2 regions of the Methylobacterium mesophilicum SR1.6/6 genome follow, and region 2 is predicted to be linked to the other one. Evidence: riboswitches for the same ligand, from Rfam matches in the RefSeq annotation. Region 2 holds a riboswitch; the other holds the start of a gene.
The links. Region 2 has a riboswitch for cobalamin ahead of MMSR116_RS15150 (CbtB domain-containing protein). Riboswitches for the same ligand answer to the same signal wherever they lie in the genome.

Region 1 (7,409 bases), 1.7 Mb from region 2:
ACGATGCCAACACGTTCAAGGTTCCGGCCGCGACGGTGCTAGACAGCGTTGTCAGCTACACGAGGGGCAATTACCGTTTCTCGATCAACGTGAACAATCTGCTCGACAAGCGCTACGTTGCTTCGTGCTTCAACGCCGATTTCGGCTGCTTCTACGCCGAAGGTCGTCGCGTTCTCGCCCGACTGTCCTATCGCTGGTAGCGATCGCCTCGCGCCAGGAAAGCTGAGCATGAACGCGGGACCACGCTTCCGCTGGCTATGAATTAACGATGGCGGCTTTCCCCATTGCGCGACCGAAACCGGACAGGCTGGAATCCACCCACTGCAGTCCTTCAGAGGCGCCGGTCGACGAGACCGGTGCTGGCCGAAAGCAGAATTACCGCTTCGGAGCGGCGCGGCCGAAAAAGCGGACGGCCTCCTACCGACCCAACGCAGTCACTCATGCACGGCTGCCCGGATCCCGAAAGCAGACACATGTTTCGATGCTACAAGAACGGCGATGCGCCCTTGGTTACCGCCTAGCAGGGCCCGACGGTATTTCAGAGGCAGATGTCAAAGAGGACACCTCTGCTAAGTCGCGATGGCCGATTTGCAGCTCAAACGGTGGGTACGTTTCAAGGCTTAATGAGCTCGACTTGAGCCTGTGGGAGCGAGCGCCACCACGCGTCGGGCGCCAGAAAGGCTTCGTAGGCCAACCGCAGGACGGTCTCCGGCTGACGATGTGACGGGTCAACTCCGCCACGGGCCTCATTGCGGGCAAGGAGTGACTCCCAGGACAGGTCGAACACCTTCCACTCGACCGAGAGCCCGTGCCGCGCGATGACTTGAAGCTCGGCTTCGAACGCCTCGCGGGTCAGATGGGTGTCGGCCATCACCACGTTGAACCCCGCCGCCAGGGCCGCGTCCAGGGCGGCGACCTTCGTGCCGTGGAGGAGTCCGCGTGCCTCTTCGTTCCAGTCCGTTCGTCGGACCTGCCAGTAGACGTGACGGTCCGGCGGCCAGAATGTCTGGCGGAGATCGTCCAGGGTGAGGTGCACCCAGCCCTGCATCGGATCGAAGAACCGGCGCGCATAGGTGGACTTGCCTGATCCCGGGCATCCGATCAGCCCCACCACCCTCTGCCGGCGCGGTTGTGCCTCAACATTCATGGAACGCGGGGTCAGGCATGGTGGGCGGCGTCCTCGTCCTCGTCGAGCTCGGGGTCAGCCTCGACGGTCTCACCGCGCAGATAGCGCGCCTGGACCTCGGCGACACGGCGGGCAGCCTGCGCGTGGCGGTTCGACACGAGGCTGTCCGGGCTGAGGTCCCCGCCGCGCTTGGCCGCGAGCAAGTCAGGATCACCCCACCGGTCGAGGAGGGTCTGGAAGGCGTCGTGCCGGACCACGTCGAAGGCGATCCGCTGGCCCATCATGTCCTTGTAGGGGTGAGCCGGATGAATGCCGGCACAGGGAACCCAGCCTGCCGGAATCGGCGTGGTCGCCGCATGAGTGCGACCGCCGCGCAGGAGCTTGGGCAGGACGTGTGTGTGAGGGCCCTCCGGGCTGGTGCCGCCAGGGCCCGGGATCGGGGCATAGACCTCGATGCGGCCGACCCGGGCGAGGAACACCCGGTGGGGGCTCAGCGCCACGAGTTGGCGACCGATGGGGCTCGCAGGGTCGAACAGCGGCAGTCCGACGCCGGACCGCAGGCAGGCGATGGCCTCCGGGTCGCTCGTGCGCACGCAGGCATCGACCGCCAAGAGACCCAGGCCCAGATCGAACAGGATGGCGTTGCGGTCCCGTTCGCGGGCGGCGTCCCGGTCGGGACCGAGTTCCGTCACCACGCCGCGCCGGTTCATCGCGCAACTCGCTTCAGGCAGGCAAAGGGCGACGGCGTGGTTCCAGCCGGTCGCGACGGCGGTCTCGTAGGCCACCGGACGCAGGTCGGGACTGGGGGCGAGAGCGATGGCGCCCCGCTCCGTTGCAAGACCCATGCGTCCGTCCGGCAGCGGCAACGTGGCCTCGTCGGGGTCGCGCATGAACTCGGCGATAGCCCCGAAGCTGCCGAGGCTCCAGGCGGTGCCGGGGTCGGACAACGCCTCGCGCAGCAGGGTCGTAACCGCGTCAGTCCGTGGTGGTGACGTCATCGCGTTCCTCCGTCTGAGCCCCGGACCGCACCCAGGGCAGGATGTATCGTGTTCCGTCGCAAGCCCAACCCCGCTCGGCCGTGACGCCGAACGCCCTGGCGAGCAGGACATCGCTCAGGGCCTTCTCCGGGCTGCCGTCGGCGATGAGGCGGCCATCGGCCAGCACGACGATGCGGTCGCAGAACCGGGCAGCGAGCGTCAGGTCGTGAAGCACGGCGACGACACCGGTGCCGTCCCGCGCGATGGCCCGAAGCAGCGCCATCGCGTCGAGCTGGTGCGCCGGGTCGAGGGCCGTGACCGGCTCGTCGACGAGAAGCCACGGCGCCTCGACCGCGAGCGCCCGGGCCAGCAGCGCGCGCATGCGCTCGCCCGAGGAGAGGGTCGGCTCGGCTCGGTCGGCGAGATGGAGGATGTCGGTGCGGGCCATCGCGCGAGCGACCGCGGCTTCGTCGGCGTCGGTCGGGGATGCGAAGGCCCGGCGGTGCGGCAGCCGTCCGAGCGCCACGATCTCGCGGACCGTCATCGGCCAGCCGACCCCCGCACCCTGGAACAGGGCGGCTATGTGGCGAGCCCGTTCGTCGCGGCCCATGCCGGCCAGCGGACGGCCTTCGAGGTTGGCTTGGCCGTGGCTTGGGGTAATCAGCCCCGCCAGGACGCGAAGGAGCGTGGTCTTGCCGGCCCCGTTCGGGCCCACCAGCCCGACGAAGCGGCCAGGCTGTAAGATCAGACCGATGTCCGAGAGGATGGTCCGGCCATCCAGCGTCACCAGGGCATCCTGCAGCCCGAGGCTCATGCCCGCCTCCCACGGCTGCGCAGAAGCAACACGATCAGGAACGGCGCCCCGACCAGAGCGGTCACCACGCCGAGCTTGAGTTCCGGCCGGGTGGCAAGCAGGCGCACGCCGATATCCGCCGCGAGGACCAGCACCGCCCCCGCGAGGCCGCTCGGCAGCAGGCATGCCCCAGGACGAGACCCGACGAGTGGCCGCATCAGATGCGGCACGACGAGGCCGTCGAACCCGAAGCTCTCCTCCGGCTTGAGGTTCGGGTTGCCGAAGAAGTTGGACGCCGGGAAGTTCTGGTAGAGCTGGCTGAGGGTCGGTGCCTTGAATCCCGTGCCCACGCTACCCTTCAGGCGCGTCTCGGTGCCGGGCAGGATGTAGCTCGGCGCGACGCGGAACGTGGTGGCGGGCCCGAACTGGTCGTTCTCGTCGTGGCGGATGTTGGCCACGAGCGCGGCGCGGTCGAAGGGCGTCAGTTGCACCTCGCCGTAGCCCGCCGTGTTGCCGTTGCGCGCCTTGAGGGTGCCGGCACCGAACGCGTTCGGATCGTTCGTCAGCAGGCTCTCCTCGTCGCGCTGCGCCCCGAACAGGACGAGGTTGCCGGGCGAGAGAAGGTAGTCGCCGCGGTACTCGTAGCGCAGGCGCTCGCCGAGGCCGGTCGTCGGTTGGATGGCGAACGGGTCGTACTCGTTCTGCTGCTGGCGGTTGAACAGGTTCGAGTAGTTGATCGCGAAGATGTTGTGAAAGCCGACGATGGGCGTCCATTCGGCCTCGTTGCGGGTGAAGAGCTGCTGCACGTCGGCGGCGCTGCGGACCGCGGACGGAAATGCCGGGAAGGTGCTGAAGTCCGTACCGGTGAACAGCAGGCGCGAGTTGATGAACCGCGTGGTCGAGTTGACCCGGAACGTGTCGGTGAACTGGTAGCCGAGCTTCGCCGAGACCGTCTCGTTGTCGTAGTAGTTCGGGTGGATCGGGCGGCCGAAGGGCACGAGGTCGCGCGGCGTGACGGGCGTCGCGGCTGCCCGGAAGTGCTGGATCGACACGGAGTAGTCGAAGCCGTCCTGCGCCCCGCTGATGCGGCCGAACTGGTTGAAGGTGCCGAACGATCCGCCCTCGGTCCGCAGGGTCACGCGCGTCGGTCCCTCGCCCCGCTTGGTCGTGAAGGAGATCACGCCGCCGATGGCGTCACTGCCGTAAAGGCCGCTCTGAGGCCCGCGCAGGACCTCGATGCGAGAGAGGTCGTCGGTCAGCAGCTGACCGAAGTCGAACGAGCCGTTCGAGTTCGAGGGGTCCGTGGCGTCGATGCCGTCGATCAGGACCTTGGTCTGGTTCGAGTTCGCGCCGCGGATGAACACCGATGTCTGCCCGCCGGGGCCGCCCGTCTGCACCACGTTGAGGCCGGGCACCTGTTGCAGGGCGTCCGGCACGGTGCGCCGCTGCTGGTCTTCGAGCACGCGGTCGGTCAGGACCGTGACGCTCGATCCCGTGGCGGCGATGGGCGTCGGCAGTCCGGTAGCGGAAACCGAGATCTCGGAGAGGCTGACCGCCGCCTCGGCCGCAGCCGCTTGCCGGGGGGCATCGGCGAAGGGAGCGGCCACCTGCTGGGCCAGGACCGGCGAGGCGGAGAGAACCACGCTGCCGATGCAGGACGAAACGAGCGCACGCCTGAGCGCGGGAGAGATGAAGCAGGACACGGGACGGCCTCGGGGGACGGCTGTGGCACGTCACCGCGAACGAGGCCTCGGCGGCCGCGTCCTCAAGGGAACCACGGCGCCGCGACACCTCCCAGGACACCCCGCCCGGCAAGCTCCGCGTGTGACCACGGCTGACGGCAGGTCTCCTGGCTCGCGGGTCGTCGCCCTCTCATCGTCTTCCCGGGCGAGGCCGCCCAGTGACGTCGTGATGAAGGACTCGCCGCTTACAGTTGCGGGGGCAGCCGCGGCATCGGCCGAGCCCTCACGGGCGTGACCTCACCACGTTCCCTTTTGATCCCCGAGGGGAACCGTCCCGTTCAAGCTAGGCTGCGGTGTCTCTATCCGTCAACGCATGAAAACAGGTTGTTGAGTCGTGTGTCTTCCGGGACGGATCGGTCGTTGTCCTAAGAGGTGCCCGTGAGTGGTCAGGGAGCATCTGCAGGTCTTACGTCGATACGGTCGAACCGGCCGAGGCGGTAGATCAGGAACGACAGGAGCCACGCCGCCGCGAAGAGGCCGACGATGCCGAAACCCAGCACGCCGAAATGGTCGTTGATCGCGGCCACCCGTTGCCAGAACCAGCCCTGGAGGTTGAGCTTGTCCGCCAGGAGGTTTAGCGCCTCCAGCGTGCCGACCACCAGCGCGACAGCCACCGAGACCAGAGTGATGGTGAGGTTATAGAACAGCTTCCGCATGGGCTGGACATAGGCCCAGCTGTAGGCGCCGAGCATCAGCACGCCATCGGTCGCGTCGATCAGGGTCATCCCAGCGGTGAACAGGGCCGGGAAGACAAGGATCGTCCAGAGGTCTGTGCCCTGGCTCGCCTGAGCGGCCGAGAGCCCGAAGAGGCTCACCTCCGTGGCGGTGTCGAAGCCGAGCGCGAAGAGCAGGCCCAGCGGGTACATGTGCCAGGAGCGCGTCACGAGGCGGAATAGCGGCCGCAGGATCCGGGCGAGCACGCCCTGGTTGGCGAGCAGCATGTCGAGGTCGGCCTCGACGTAGCGGCCGGTGCGCCGCACCTGTCGGAACGCGCGCCAGACGCCCACGAGGACGACGAGATTGACCAAGCCGATAAGGATGAGGAAGGCGGCCGAGACGCCGGTGCCGATCAGGCCGCCGAGTTCCCGGTAGCCTTCCGAGGCCGTGATCAGGCTGGTCGCGGCCAGCGCCACCGCGGCCGCGGCCACCACCACGACGGTGGAATGGCCGAGCGCGAACCAGAAGCCGACCGAGACCGGCCGCTGGCCCGCCTGCATCAGCTTGCGGGTGACGTTGTCGATGGCGGCGATGTGGTCGGGATCGACCGCGTGCCGTAGCCCGAAGACGTAGGCCAGCAGCGCGGTCGAGAGCAGGGCCGGCTGCCCCGCGAACAGGCTATAGGCCCAGGACCAAGCCGCGATGTTGGCCGCAATCAGGACGAGGTAGAGCAGACCGATACGGCGCCGGACGACGCCGGGTGCTGCGTCTTTGGATAGGACCATCCCTTTTATCATCCCCTATCCGTCCGACCTTGCCACGGCCACGCCACGGCGGCTTGCCGGGGCCCCGTCTCCCGCCTGCCCACCGGGTCGATGCACCTCCCGGCCAATGCTTGAGCGGCGCAGGAGCCTTTGCGCGTCTGCCGATGTCCAGATCACCCCGCCGCGCGGCTTTTGCACGGCACGGCGCGTCAGTTCAGTCGCGACGGCCTGGGCGGAGCGCCCCTGGTCTCGCATGATGGCTTCCAGCAGGGGCATCATGCCGACGACGTAGCGATGCGCCCGAGCCATCGAAGCACTCCGTCCGGCATCGCCGCATCGTTTGGGTCGGGCGCCATCACCGACCAGAGCCGGTATCGCGCGCTTCGCGGAGGCGTTCGCGATGACGCCGGATCGATGACGAGGCATCAGAACCGTCCGGCGATGGTGAGGCGCACGGCGGTGGGCTCGACCGGGTGGAACACTCGGTCGATCAGCCCCTCGGCGGGCTCGCCAGGCAAGCGCGAGACGTAGGCGTAGGTGATCTGGTCGGATTTGCTGTTCGTCAGATTCAATACGTCCAGGGAGACGCTGACGCCGTTCTCGAAGGCGTAGCCAACCCGGCCGTTGAAGAGCGCGGTCGGGCGCGAGCGGATGGAGTTGTCCTCGATCAGCGGCCGTGGCCCGAAGTAACGGAAGCGCAGGGAGCCGAACCAGCCGAGCGGCTCGCCGAATGTGATGCCCGCCGAGGCGATGGTGGTGGGAGCTTCCGGGACCCGGTTGCCCACCGGGTCGTAGTCAGAGAAGCGGGCATTGGTGATGGTCAGGTCGCCCTCCAGCGAGAGCCATGACGTCACCGCGTAGCGGTTGGTCCATTCCACGCCGAAGCGGCGGGTCGGGCGGCTCGGTTCGGTCGTGCCGGTGTCGCCCTGGAACAGGTTCTCCGATGCGAAGTCGAGCCGGAACAGGGCGAGGCTCGTCTCCAGCCCGGCGATGGAGCGGTTGCGCAGGCCGATCTCGTAGCCCGTGGAGGGCACGAGGAATGGCGAGCGTGTGGTGTTGAACAGCGACGACGTCGGATCGACGGTGGCGGTCACGCCGCGCACGTCGTTCGAGTGGAAGCCGCCGCCGTAGTTCACGTAGAGTTCGGTGTCGAACCACGGGCCCAGGACGAGGCCGAGCTTCGGGTTCACGATGGCGTCCCGCGCCTTCCCAGAATTGGCGGGCGTGTCGGAGACGACGCTCGCGTAGTAGCCATCGGCTCGGAAGCCGACGCTGGTGCGCAGCCAGTCGGTCCATCGCACCCGGTTGTCGAAGTAGAACGCCCCGCTCGTCTCCAGCACCCGATCGTCG
Region 2 (7,409 bases):
ACGCGGCTGCGGTGGCGCGGATGACCGAGAAGGTCGCGCCGCTCGTCGGCCTCGACGCCGGCCTCGTCCGCGCCCAGGCGGCGCGGCTCACGACGCGGAGCGTCCAGCGCGAGATCGACCGGTCGGACGGCCGCGTGACGAGCGCCTACGACACCGGGATCACCGGTTGGGATCCGAACCCGGAGGCCGCGCAATCGAGCTTCGAGGATCCGCAGCTCACCGCCCTGCAGGCGCCGCTCACCAGCGCGATGCTTGATCTCAACGCGCGTACGTTGAAGTGGCCCGTACCCAACATGCGCTACGAGCTCCTCAACAACGCCGTGAACCGCGGCTGGTCCTGGGGGTCCGGGCGTCAGGCTCCGGAGGTGCTCTCGAACCTCAAGGGCGCGCTCGCCCTCGACGGGCGCCTGCGCGTCCTCGTCGCCCACGGCTTCACCGATCTCGTGACCCCCTACTACGCTTCGAAGCTGCTGCTCGCGCAGGTTCCCGCCTACGCCGCCGGCCGCCTCAGCCTTTCGGTCTACCCGGGCGGGCACATGTTCTACACGCGGCCGGATTCACGCACGGCATTCCGGACGGACGTGGAGCGGCTCTACGCGGACGCTGTCCGAGCGCGCGACGCCGAGAGCGCGCCGGCCGAGCGTTCCGCGGACCGGCCCTGAAGCCCGCCGGAATTTAAAGCGAAGCTGAGGGCCTCCGCGAATAGCGACAGATCCTCGGCCACCAAGGCAAGCGCGCCGGGTTACTTCAGCACGAGGCCGGCTGCCGGAATCGGGGCCATGCGGTCGTCGGCCCGGGCGGGCAGGAGAGTCGCCGCACGCGTGGCCGGCGAGCCAGGTCCCGTCGATCGAGGTCCTCGCCGGCCCGAAGCACGATCCGCGACATCGTCCCGATGGCGCCGCCCGGCGCAGACCCTGGATCCTGCGCAGGATTCCACCGCGTCTCCGTTGTGCGGAGGCTGTCATGCGTCTACAACGGTCCCGTGACGGTGCCCCGGCGACGGGGTGAAAAGGGAATGCGGTGAGGGGTGCGAACCTCGAATCCGCGGCTGCCCCCGCAACTGTGAGCGGCGAGTGCCTGCCAGAGTGCCACCGGAGCGATCCGGGAAGGCGGCCGGCGCGCAGAGCCGCGAGCCAGGAGACCTGCCGTCACGACAGGATCCCGAAATGCCGCCGGTGGGGCGGCTGGAGACAGGCAGATGACCACTTCGACCCTCGCCCCCGCCGCCCTCGGCACCCGCGTCGCCGAACGTCCGGTCGCCGTCGCCCTCGCGGCCGTCCTGGGTCTCGGCCTGCTCTTCATGGTGGGCTTCTCGCCGGCGATCGCGTTCCACAACGCGGCGCACGATTTCCGCCATACGCAAAACTTCCCCTGCCACTGACGCCCGCGTCCCAGGGATGATCATCCGGCTTCTGTCGGCGGCTCTGGCCGCCGGCTTCATCGCGGCTGCCGTCGTGAGCGGTCTCGAACTCACGCTGACCTCGCCGCTGATCCTCGCCGCTGAGCGCTACGAGCATGCCGAGCCCTCCCATCAGGCCTCGAAGGCGCTGCCGATCGTGCTCGCCCATGGCGGGCACGAGCACGCCACGCCCGAGGCAGCGCCGGAATGGCAGCCCGCGGAGGGCCTGCCGCGCATGGCCTTCACAGCCCTGGCGACCCTGGTCGGCGGCGTCGGCTACGCCCTGCTGCTCGGCGCCGTGATGCTCGCCTGCGGCCGCGAGCCGACGCCGCCGACCTGCCTCGCCTTCGCGATCGCGGGCTTCGGCAGTGTCGCCCTGGCGCCGGGCCTCGGCCTGCCTCCCGAACTGCCCGGCAGCGAGGCCGCGCCCCTGGCTGCCCGTCAGGCGTGGTGGGTGATGACCGCGGCGGCGACCGGCATGGGACTCTACCTCATCGCGATCCGCCGCTCGCTCATCGCGATCCTGGGCGGCCTCGTCCTGCTGATCGCGCCGCACGTGGCCGGCGCGCCCCAGCCCCCGACGGGCGCCTCCGAGCTTCCGGCCGCCCTCGCCGCCCAGTTCGCGGCCCGCTCCCTGGCGATCAGCTTCGTCTTCTGGGTCATGATCGCGCTCGGGTTCGGCTGGGCGTGGCAGGCCTTCGCCCGCGACAACGCGCGGGGTTCTGCCCGTGCCTGAGACGATCCTGTATGTCTGCACCACCTGCCGCCGGGAGGGCGACGATCCGGACGGACCCCGCGCTGGCGCCCGCCTGCTCGATGCCCTGAGGGCGCGGGTCGGCGACGCGCAGCAACTGCGCATCGAGCCGGTGGAGTGCCTCTCCGTCTGTAAGCGGCCCTGTACGGTGGCGGTGGCGTCGGCCGGCCGGTGGACCTACGTGTATGGCGATATGGATCCCGCCGCCTCCGCCGAGACGATCCTCGGCGGCCTCGGCGCGTACGCCGCCACGACGGACGGCATCGTGCCGTGGCGCGAGCGCCCGGCGGCGTTTCGCACCGGCGTCATCGCCCGCATTCCCCCCTTCCCCGAGCCCCGCCCGCTCCCGGCCGGCACCCTGGAGGCCGCCGAATGACCATCGTGTCTAAGATCCCCTGCACCATCGTCACGGGGTTCCTGGGAGCCGGCAAGACCACCCTGGTTCGCCACGTGGTCGAGAACGCCAAGGGTCGCCGCCTCGCGATTCTGGTCAACGAGTTCGGCGATGTCGGCTTCGACAAGTCGTTCCTGGCGGCCTGCGGCGTCGAGGGCTGCACCGAGGACGCCATCGTCGAGCTGCCCAACGGCTGCATCTGTTGCACGGTGGCGGACGACTTCGTGCCCGCCCTCGAGACCCTGCTCGCGCGCGCCGAGCCGCCGGAGCACATCCTGATCGAGACCTCAGGTCTCGCCCTCCCCAAGCCGTTGGTTCAGGCCTTCCAATGGCCGGCGATCCGCTCGCGCGTGACGGTGGACGGCGTCGTCGCGGTGGTTGACGGGCCGGCGGTGGCGTCGGGCGCCTTCGCGGAGGATCCGGCGGCCCTGGAGGCCCAGCGTGCCGCCGATCAGTCGGTGGACCACGACAATCCGCTGGAGGAAGTGTTCGAGGATCAACTCCTCTGTGCCGACCTCGTGGTGCTCAACAAGGCCGACCTGATCGACGCGCCGACACGCGCCCGCGTCCGCGCCGAGGTGGAGGGCCATCTGCCCCGCGCCGTGAAGGTGGTCGAGACCGCGAACGGCGTCATCGATCCCCGGGTGCTGCTGGGTCTCGGTGCGGCGGCCGAGGACGATCTCGACGCGCGGCCTTCGCACCATGGCGAGGGCGAAGACCACGACCACGACGATTTCGAGACCGTGGCGTTGCCGATCCGCCCGGCAATCACGGCCGGTGACCTCGCGGCCCGTGTAGAGCGGGCGGCGGGGACGGACGGTGTGCTGCGGATCAAGGGGTTCGCGGAGGTTGAGGGCAAGGCGATGCGCCTCGTGGTGCAGGGGGTCGGACGCCGCGTCGTCCACCACTTCGACCGGCCCTGGCGGGCGGGCGAACCGCGCGACGGCACGCTCGTGGTGATCGGCTTGAAGGGCTTCGACCGGGACGCGGTCGCCGCGGCGCTCGCGGGATGATGTCCGTCGCGCGCGCCCGTTCGGATACGCTCTGAGGGGCCGCCGCGATGCATCTGGTGCGCATCGATTCCGTTTCCCTCGACGAGGGTGAGGCAGCTGTGGATCTCGGGCAGGAGCCCGGCGATCTCGTCGTCGTGTCCTTCACCGACACCGACCTGTCCGGGATCGTCCAGGCCCACGCGGCCGAGCCAGGGCTTCCGAGCCTGCGGCTGGCCAAGCTCGCCAAGCTTCGTCACCCGCTCTCGGTCGACCTCTACGTGGATCGGGTGGTGACGCGGGCGAAGGTCGTGGTGATCCGCTGCCTCGGCGGCCTGGATTACTGGCGCTACGGGATCGAGCGCTGCGCCGAGGCCGCCCGTGCACACGGTGTCGTGCTGGCGGTGCTGCCCGGCGACGACCGCCCCGACCCGCGGCTCGCCCCCTTCTCGACCGACCCGGACTTCGCCGACCGCCTCGATGGCTACTTCCGCGCCGGGGGCATCGACAATCTGCGGCGGATGCTGCGGATGCTGGCCGCTCGAACCGGTTCCGGCCACGCGGTCGAGCCACCGCAGCCGCTGCCGCGCGGGTTTGCCTGGTGTGCGGGCTGCGGCGTCCTGCCCGTCGACGTCGCTCTCGCCGCGGCCGGTTCGGCGGTTCCGCTCGCAGCGTCGTCGGCCGCGCCGATGGCCCTGCTGCTGGTCTACCGCTCCGCCGTGCTCGGCGGCGACACCGCACCCTTCGTCGCGCTCACGGCCGCGCTGCGCGCCCGCGGGATCGGCGTCCTGGCGATGGCGGTGTCGAGCCTGAAGGAACCGGAGGCCGCCGCCGCGGTGGCCGACGCCGTCCGGAGGCGCCGGCCCGATCTGGTGATCGCCGCCACGGCGTTCTCGGCCCGCGAGGACGGCATCGACTTCGTCCTCGACGGCGCCGATTGCCCGGTGCTGCAGGCCTTCACCGTGGGGTCTCCGCAAGCGGCCTGGGCGTCGTCGGCCCGGGGCCTCGGCGCGGCTGATCTCGCCATGCAGGTGGCCCTACCCGAGTTCGACGGTCGTCTCTCCGGCTTCCCGATCTCCTTCAAGGAGGAGGCTCCTGAAATCGCTGGCTTCGCCGAGCGCCGGGCCGTCCCCTACGCCCCCGGAATCGGAGCGCTGGCGGACCGGGCCGCCGGCTGGCTGCGCCTCGCCGCCCGGCCCCCGGCCGCGCGCCGTGTCGCAATGGTCCTGTCCGATTATCCGGCCCGCGGCGGCCGGGCCGGGTTCGCGGTGGGCCTCGACACGCCCGAGAGCGCCCGCGCGATCGCCGCCGACCTCGCGGAGGCCGGATACGCGGCGGGCGCCCTGCCGGATGCAGTCGCGCTGATGGAGTCCCTGACCCAAGGGCCGGCGGCGTTCGGCGTACCGCTGGCGGTCTATGCTGCCTGGCTCGGCAGCCTTCCCATAACGAGTCGCGCCGCCCTCGTGGAGGCGTGGGGCGAACCGGAGGACGACGCCACCTGCGTGGACGGTGCGTTCCGCTTCCGGATGGTGGAAGGTTCGCGGGCGGTGATCGACGGGGACAGGGCTTCACCCGACACGGTTGACACAGCCGGTCGCGGAACTCTCGCCGTCTTCCTCCAGCCGGATCGCGGTCGCGACGCGGACCGGAAGGCTGGCTACCACGATCCGGAGCGCCTCCCGACCCACGCCTATCTGGCGTTCCATCTCGGCCTGCGGCAGCACTTCGACGTGCTGGTGCAGCTCGGGACCCACGGCACCACGGAGTGGCTGCCCGGCAAGGCGGTGGCGCTGTCCCCCGATTGCCTGCCGGCTGTGTGCGTCGGCGGCCTGCCGGTGATCTACCCGTTCGTCGTCGATGACCCGGGCGAGGCCGCTCCGCTGAAGCGCCGCCTCGGCGGCGTGGCGCTCGGCCACCTGACGCCGCAGACGACTGCGCATGACCTCCCCCCGGAGGCAGCCCGCCTGCGCGAACTGGTGGAGGAGTATGCCGCCGCCAGCGTCCTCGACCCGCGCCGCGCGGAGATCATCGCCCGCGCCATTCTGGAGGAGGCCGAGGCGGCCGGTCTGCTCGACGGGGCCGCGATCGATGCCGACACGCCGATGGACGAGGCATTGACGCGCCTCGACGCCCACCTGTGTGACCTCGGCGAGACGACGTTCCGCGATGGCCTGCACGTTTTCGGCCGTTCGCCCGACGATGACGACGGACCGGTAGTGGCGAGCGCGGCCGGCGAGCGCGCCGGCCTCCTGGCAGCCCTCGGCGGCCGGTTCGTGCAGCCCGGACCCTCGGGCTCTCCGTCGCGAGGCCGGGCCGACGTGCTGCCCACCGGGCGGAACCTCACGACCCTGGATCCGCGCGCGATCCCGAGCCGCGCCGCCGCGCTGCTCGGCGCCCGGGCCGCGGACGCCGTCGTCACCCGCTATCTTCAAGATGAGGGCGGCTACCCGGCGCGGATCGTCATGGATCTCTGGGCCTCCCCCACCCTGCGCACCGGCGGGGAGGACGTGGCGCACGCCCTGGCGCTCATGGGCGTCCGGCCGGTCTGGGACCATGCCAGCACCCGCGTCACCGGCTTCGAGGTGCTGCCGCTGGCCATGCTCGACCGCCCGCGGATCGACGTGACGGTGCGGATCTCCGGCGCGTTCCGCGACACCTTCCCGGACACGCTGGCGCTGATCGATCGCGCCGCCCGAGCGGTGGCCGGACGCGACGAGCCGGACGATGAGAACCCCCTCGCGGCGGCCCGACGCCGCGGCGAGGCGGCGACACGGGTCTTCGGCGCGGCGCCCGGTCGGTACGGGGCCGGAACCGCCGCCACCGCGCTGGACGGGACCTGGGATGCCCGCGCCGATCTCGGCCGAGCCTACCTCGCGGCGAGCACCCACGCCTACGGTGACCAAGAGGCCGCCGACGCGGATTTCGCGGCCCGCGTGGCGGCCGCCGACGCCTATCTGCACGCCTTCGACGTCGCCGAGCGCGACCTGTTCGACGGGGACGCCGCCGTGGACGCGATGGGCGGCTTCGCGGCCGCCGCCGCCCTGGCCGGCGGGACGCCCGCCCTCTACAGCCTCGACGTCTCCGTGCCGGAGCGGCCGAAGGCGCGAACCGCACGGGAGGATGTGGCGCGCCTGATCGGCGGACGGCTCGCCGACCCGCGCTGGATCGCCGCGCAGTTGCGTCACGGGTACCGGGGGGCGCAGGAGCTGGCCCAGGGGCTCGACGCCGTCTTCGTCCTCGCCGCCGCGAGCGATGCCGTCACGGACGCCGCTTTCGACCGGCTCTATGCCGCCTGGATCGCGGACGCCGAGGTGTTCGAGCGCCTCCGGGCCGCCAACCCGGCCGCCACCCGCGCGATCCTCGAGCGGTTCGACGAGGCCCGGGACCGCGGCCTCTGGCACAGCCGGCGCAACGCCCTCCCGGCGGACGCGCTGCTGCGGGAGGCGGCCGAGTGAGCGCACGCCACCATCGCCGTATGCTGCCGGAGGCACCGGCCCGGCGGAACTGGTGCCCGGGGCTGGCGCGCCCCATGCCCACGGGCGACGGGCTCCTCGCGCGGGTGCATCCGCCGCTCGGGATCCTCACCCTCGATCAGGCCCGCGCCGTGGCTGAGGGCGCGCGCCGCTTCGGCAATGGGCATCTTGACCTGACCGCCCGGGCCAACATCCAGATCCGCGGCGTCACCGAGGCGACACGTGCGCCCTTGGCTGACCTGCTCGGAGACGTGGGCCTCGGCGACGTGCGCGCCGACGGCGGCCCTCAGCGCCTGACGCTCACGAGCCCGCTCGCGGGCCGCGATCCGGACGAATTGGTCGACGTCCCGCGCTTGGCCCGCGCCATCGAGGCTGCAGGGCTCGACATCCCCGGACTGCC

Region 1: it holds a riboswitch for cobalamin, as region 2 does, so the genes downstream of both, MMSR116_RS32585 (TonB-dependent receptor) here and MMSR116_RS15150 (CbtB domain-containing protein) in region 2, are expected to answer to the same signal.

The regions. Positions count from the first base shown of each region.
Region 1 is NZ_CP043538.1:4,919,172-4,926,580, reverse strand. Features, by position in the region: gene MMSR116_RS23355 (TonB-dependent siderophore receptor) at 1-200, shown strand, start outside; gene MMSR116_RS23350 (AAA family ATPase) at 614-1,147, opposite strand; gene MMSR116_RS23345 (DUF6925 family protein) at 1,159-2,124, opposite strand; gene MMSR116_RS23340 (ABC transporter ATP-binding protein) at 2,102-2,917, opposite strand; gene MMSR116_RS23335 (iron chelate uptake ABC transporter family permease subunit) at 2,914-4,035, opposite strand; partial or broken gene MMSR116_RS32585 (TonB-dependent receptor) at 4,087-4,503, opposite strand; cobalamin riboswitch at 4,719-4,925, opposite strand; gene MMSR116_RS23330 (HoxN/HupN/NixA family nickel/cobalt transporter) at 5,025-6,080, opposite strand; gene MMSR116_RS23325 (TonB-dependent receptor) at 6,485-7,409, opposite strand, start outside.
Region 2 is NZ_CP043538.1:3,180,576-3,187,984, reverse strand. Features, by position in the region: gene MMSR116_RS15155 (S10 family peptidase) at 1-662, shown strand, start outside; cobalamin riboswitch at 970-1,164, shown strand; gene MMSR116_RS15150 (CbtB domain-containing protein) at 1,199-1,381, shown strand; gene MMSR116_RS15145 (CbtA family protein) at 1,398-2,135, shown strand; gene MMSR116_RS15140 (DUF1636 domain-containing protein) at 2,128-2,529, shown strand; gene cobW (cobalamin biosynthesis protein CobW) at 2,526-3,560, shown strand; gene cobN (cobaltochelatase subunit CobN) at 3,608-6,991, shown strand; gene MMSR116_RS15125 (precorrin-3B synthase) at 7,066-7,409, shown strand, end outside.